Rudanella lutea DSM 19387: one gene and its partner. The protein of the gene in region 1 binds, or shares a complex with, the protein of each later gene. Links are inferred from orthologs where the notes say so. Each region holds a gene or a part of one and is shown on either strand. Other genes may lie near its edges.

Region 1 (2,998 bases):
CCGGAAAATGGGGGAAAAGCAGAAAGAGGGCGGGGATCTGAACCAGACCCCCACCGCCCACTACGGAGTCGATAAAACCGGCCGTCAGGGCCGTCAAACAAAGCAAAAAAAGGGTTGTAAACTCGGGCATACGCGACGACAAAAGGCCAAAATTATACTTTACGAGGAACTTTGCTTTCGTAAATGTTTCACATCAAGAGCAAAACAGGACCGAGTCAGCCGCTTAGACTCACTTTCGGGTGCCTACCCGTGGAACAGGTTTGGATAATTCTGCGTACCTATTGACTCGAATACCAAAATCGACAAACTTAGATAGTCCATTAGTTTAGGTTTCACCCTTTAAACAAACCGTGTGACACTATGAGACTTCAAATTCATGCTGTGCACTTTACGGCCGACCGTAGCCTGCTCGATTTCATCCAGGCGAAGCTGAACAAGTTAGACACTTTCCACGACCGCATTATCAGTGGTGAGGTGTTTCTGAAACTCGACGGGTCGGAAACCAACAAAGTGAAAGAAAAAGTCATGGAGGTGCGGCTGCTCATTCCGGGCAAAGAGCTCTTCGTGAAAGAACACGATAAGACGTTTGAAAGCGCCACCGACCGCGTGTTGGAGGTGCTCAAAGATAAATTGGTTCGTTGCAAAGAGAAACGCAACGACTTTTCGAGTTCAACCATTGCGCAGGCCAAAGAGCGCATGAAAATGGACGAACCCGTCGAAGTTGATTTAGACGATTAATACCTTATATCTCCTAACGTAAAAAGCCGCCGACTCCCTTGAGTTGGCGGCTTTTTTAATGAATAATGATTGATGAATAATGCTCAGCGGCAACTAATTCTGTTTTCATTATTCATTAACCATTTTACACTATCCATTTTACACCCCAAACGCTTCTTTGATTTTATCAACAAAATCGAGCTTCTCCCAGGTGAAGAGTTCAACCTCAACCTGCTTGGTGGAGCCGTTGGAGCCGAATGTTTTGGTAACCACTTCGTTTTTGCGACCCATGTGGCCGTAAGCAGCCGTTTCCGAATAAATCGGGTTGCGGAGTTTCAGGCGTTGCTCAATCGCGTAGGGACGCATGTCGAAGATCGACTCAATCTGGCGGGCAATCTCGCCGTCGGTCATATCGACTTTGGCCGTGCCGTACGTGTTCACGTATAAGCCGCAGGGTTTGGCCACCCCGATAGCGTACGACACCTGAACCAGTACCTGATCGCACAGACCCGCTGCCACCATGTTTTTGGCAATGTGACGCGTGGCATATGCTGCCGAACGGTCAACTTTCGAGGGGTCTTTGCCTGAGAAAGCACCACCGCCGTGTGCGCCTTTGCCGCCGTAGGTATCTACGATGATCTTACGGCCCGTCAGGCCGGTATCGCCGTGGGGGCCACCAATCACAAACTTACCCGTGGGGTTGATGTAATAGGTGATATCGCCCGTAAACAAAGCCTGAAGTTCGGGCTTCAGCTTGGCCTTCACCCGCGGAATCACGATGTTGATGATGTCTTCCCGGATTTTGGCCAGCATCGCTTCGTCAGAGTCGAAATCGTCGTGCTGCGTTGAAACCACGATGGTGTCGATCCGAACGGGCCGGTCGTCGTCTGAGTACTCAATCGTCACCTGCGACTTGGCGTCGGGGCGGAGGTACGGAATCAGATCCGCGTGGTTGTTCCGAATATCCGACAGCTCCTGCAGAATTTTGTGCGAGAGGTCGAGCGGTAGCGGCATGAAGTTTTCGGTCTCGTTGGTGGCGTAGCCAAACATCATACCCTGATCACCGGCACCCTGCGCATTGGCTTTGGTCTCGAAATCGTCATTAGCTACAGCCCGATCAACCCCCTGATTAATGTCGGCCGACTGATCGTGCAGGGCGGAGAAAATACCGCACGAGTTTGCCTCAAACATGTATTCGCTCTTGGTGTAGCCGATTCGGCGGATCACCTCGCGGGTAATTTTCTGAACGTCGAGGTAGGTTTCGGTTTTGATCTCACCGGCCAGCACTACCTGACCTGTGGTTACGAGGGTCTCGCAAGCCACCTTACTCGACGGATCGTAGGCAAGGAAATTATCAATCAGCGCGTCCGAGATCTGATCGGCGACTTTATCGGGGTGTCCTTCCGAAACGGATTCGGAGGTAAACAGATACGGCATATTGTCGGTCTGAACGTAGTTTTAAAGCACAAAAGTAAGAGTTTAGCGTTCAAAAACCGTACCGTACTGGCGAGTTGCCCGTTTCAGGAGACGTTAGCTCAGTAACTTCCGGCGCAATACGTCAAACAGAGCTACCGTAAAGGGGCCTTTCGGCATCGACCACATTACCCGTAGGTCTTCGCCAAAGCTGGTGTCTTCGTCCAGAAACTTAAAAACCTGCGCCGGGCTGTTGTGCTCGTACAGTAGCGTAAACATATCGTCGGCGGGGTAGCGGTGCTTCTGAAGTACATTCAGAAAAATGCTGTCGTAGAGCTTGAAGCGGCTCTTGAGCCACGACTTTTGACGGAACGGTTTTCCGGTCTGAGCGAGGTTCTGCACCAGCTCCCGGAGGTAGCGCTGGGTGCGCTGAAAGGTGTAGCCCGTTGAAGCCTTGGTATGCCCGCCTGCTGTACCGATTCGGACAATATGCTCCGATGGGTTTTCCTGCGTAGATACGTCCGACATCGGAATCACACCAAACTCGGTTTCGCAGATCTGGTACGTGCCGGTGTCTAAATGCTGGGAAATGTACTGGGCCAAAGCGGCCTCGTAATCGGCATCGGTCAGCAGGGTTTCGTTGAACAGGGTAAACTCAATCAGGGCCGTCTGCGCATCGAAAGGCAGAACGTACACAAACCGGCAGTCGCCGTGCTGGGCCACCCGAAAATCCATCATCCGGGGCTGATCGACGTTGAAACAGGGCTTCTCTGTCCGAATGACCCACCCTTTGAAATGTTGCAACAGGTTGTGGTTGTCGGGGTCGTCGAGTTTGAGCGCAAAGGTGCTATCGAACACGTAGTCGGCA
Region 2 (3,022 bases), 4.7 Mb from region 1 along the record:
AGCTTGCGCTCAACTCCCAAACATACACAATTTTGCAGTACACTTGCTCGAATTTATTTGACTTAATTAATTAAAAAATTAAACTTTTCTGTGGATGGGTCTCGAATTTGAACATTTATCATGCCAATGTGATACTCCATAACATTCTTCCTCTAACGTACTACTCAGCAAAAAACTACCGCAACTTCTCAACATAAGCGGCCTCACTTTCAAACTAGATTTATCAAAATGTCTTTCAGGTTGGCTAATTAATTGTCAAGTCTGGATTAGACACACCTTGCCAACATAAACTGAAGCAGCATTACCGTTTCCATGCGTTTTGTCGCAATTCGTTCGCAAATTCAACCGTGTCAGTAACATGCTCAAAAACAGGCGCGTTATCCGTTTCAGAATCAACGTCGAACTGGAGGGGGCGGCTATGTTGGGTTGGGTCTAGACGAGGGAATGAAAAGGGCAGAGGAGCCAGTTGATTCAGGGCCTCGGCCAGTATGGAGGTGGCAAGCTGTTCAGCCGTTTTACCTTTCGCCTGCGCTTGTTCGATTAATTGCTGTTCCAGCCTTGCGTCGTTAACCTGTATCGTCAGCATGGTGTTTGTTTTTAAACAAATGTACTCAAAAACCAAAACCCCCGCTGCCAGCTCAAAAGCCAACAGCGGGGGTTCGTATTTAAAAGCTCAGATGACTACATCATGCCGCCCATGCCGCCACCGTGTGCGTGACCGCCACCGCCAGCTGGAGCCTCTTCGGGCTCGTCGGCAATGAGGCACTCGGTGGTCAGGAGCAGACCAGCAATAGACGCTGCGTTCTCCAGAGCCAGACGAGTTACTTTCTTCGGGTCGATAACACCGGCTGCGAACAGATCTTCGTACGAGTCGTTCTTCGCGTTGTAGCCGTAGCCACCGTCGCCTTCTTTCACCTTGTTCACCACCACTGAACCTTCGCCACCGGCGTTGGCTACAATCGTGCGGAGGGGGGCTTCGAGGGCTACGCGGATGATGTTCACACCCGTTTTCTCGTCTTCGTTGATCGTGCTAACCGCGTCGAGTGAAGAGATAGCGCGGATCAGGGCGATACCACCACCCGTTACGATACCTTCTTCTACAGCCGCGCGGGTTGCGTGCAGGGCATCGTCAACACGGTCTTTCTTCTCTTTCATTTCTACCTCGGTAGCAGCACCGATGTAGAGGATAGCTACACCACCCGACAGTTTGGCCAGACGCTCCTGCAGTTTCTCACGGTCGTAATCCGACGTCGTGTTCTCAATCTGCGCTTTGATCTGGTTAACCCGACCCGTGATGTCTTCCTTCTGGCCTACACCGTTAACGATAGTCGTGTTGTCTTTGTCGATAATGATTTTCTCGCACTGACCCAGGTATTCGATGCTGGCGTTTTCGAGTTTGAAGCCACGCTCTTCCGAGATCACCTGGCCACCCGTCAGGATAGCGATGTCTTCGAGCATAGCCTTCCGGCGGTCGCCGAAGCCCGGAGCCTTCACGGCAGCGACTTTCAGGGCACCCCGGATCTTGTTTACCACGAGCGTAGCCAGGGCTTCGCCGTCAACGTCTTCTGCGATGATCAGCAGCGGACGACCCGTTTGAGCCACCTGCTCCAGCACCGGCAGCAGTTCTTTCATCGACGATACCTTCTTCTCCGAGATCAGGATGAACGGACGGTCGAGGTCAGCTTCCATTTTCTCGGTGTTGGTTACGAAGTAGGGCGACAGGTAACCGCGGTCAAACTGCATACCTTCTACGGTTTTTACTTCCGTTTCGGTACCACGCGCTTCTTCAACCGTGATTACACCTTCTTTACCTACTTTCTTCATGGCCTCGGCAATCATGTTACCGATTTCGTCGTCGTGGTTAGCCGAGATCGTAGCTACCTGAGCGATTTTACCGAAGTCGTCGCCTACGGTCTGCGCCTGGCCTGCGAGGTTTTCGGCTACTGCCTTAACCGCCTTGTCGATGCCGCGCTTCAAGTCCATTGGGTTGGCACCTGCTGCTACGTTTTTCACACCGATTGAATAGATAGCCTGCGCCAGTACGGTAGCGGTAGTAGTACCGTCACCCGCCTGATCGGCCGTCTTAGAAGCTACTTCTTTCACGAGCTGCGCGCCCATGTTTTCCATAGCGTCTTTCAATTCGATCTCTTTCGCTACCGTTACACCGTCTTTGGTGATGGCGGGTGAGCCGAATTTCTTGTCAAGGATTACGTTGCGACCTTTGGGGCCGAGGGTTACTTTCACCGCGTCGGCGAGGGTATCAACACCCTTCTTGATCTTCTCGCGGGCTTCGGTATCAAAGAATATTTTCTTAGCCATTTTCCTAAAAATGAATAATGTAAAATGAAGAATGAATAATGCCCATTGCTAATGTATACGGGGGAGTTGACCCATTATACATTATACATTGTTCATTATACATTAAATTACAGGATCGCGAAAATGTCTGATTCGCGCATGATGAGGTACTCTTTGCCATCAACCGTGATCTCCGTACCGGCGTATTTGCCGTAGAGAACCGTGTCGCCAACCTGTACTGTGAGCGGCTCATCTTTTTTGCCATTACCAACGGCTACAACAGTACCACGTTGTGGTTTTTCCTTGGCCGTGTCAGGAATGATAATCCCGAAAGCCGTTTTTTCTTCAGCCGGTGCAGCTTCTACAAGCACGCGGTCTGCCAGCGGTTTTACGTTCACTTTTACATCTTCCATTGCTGTTGTCATGACAGTAATGTGATTAAGGTTGTTAAAAATTTGGTTATACACCGAATTAGTATGACACTCCCCGTTTACCAAATGCTGTGCCAGTTGCGCCACTCTGTCAAAATTTCAGCCTTTTTGTCTGGACGACCGTTTTACCAGTAGGTCTTGCAAATTGGCTGTCAGGCTGCGAAAAAGGGGTATAAAATTTGGTTTTTTAGGGAGAATGCCATAAATTATCCCGTTCCAATACGTCGCTTTTATCTTATGAGATCACTGGATGCGAACTGGCTGACACAGGATTGGATTGATGCCGAGTACAA

Evidence for each region.
Region 2: the proteins of metK (region 1) and groL are in contact, whole or in part, in a cryo-EM structure (PDB 8P4O), measured with the Escherichia coli proteins. The link is inferred for Rudanella lutea DSM 19387 from one-to-one orthologs.

The regions. Positions count from the first base shown.
Region 1 is NZ_KB913013.1:4,786,714-4,789,711, forward strand. The notes cover bases 16-2,940. They hold metK (methionine adenosyltransferase), read right to left. Parts: upstream 2,155-2,940; coding sequence 877-2,154; downstream 16-876. Other genes in these bases: RUDLU_RS0119810 (sulfite exporter TauE/SafE family protein), read right to left, coding at 16-130; RUDLU_RS0119815 (HPF/RaiA family ribosome-associated protein), read left to right, coding at 361-738; RUDLU_RS0119825 (lycopene cyclase family protein), read right to left, coding at 2,248-2,940. Also shown: more of RUDLU_RS0119810, read right to left, coding at 1-15; more of RUDLU_RS0119825, read right to left, coding at 2,941-2,998. UniProt on the Escherichia coli protein: Catalyzes the formation of S-adenosylmethionine (AdoMet) from methionine and ATP.
Region 2 is NZ_KB913013.1:106,972-109,993, forward strand. Bases 1-2,949 are described here. They hold groL (chaperonin GroEL), read right to left. Parts: upstream 2,320-2,949; coding sequence 682-2,319; downstream 1-681. Other genes in these bases: RUDLU_RS0100530 (hypothetical protein), read right to left, coding at 302-586; RUDLU_RS0100540 (co-chaperone GroES), read right to left, coding at 2,427-2,723. Also shown: RUDLU_RS0100545 (hypothetical protein), read left to right, coding at 2,967-3,022.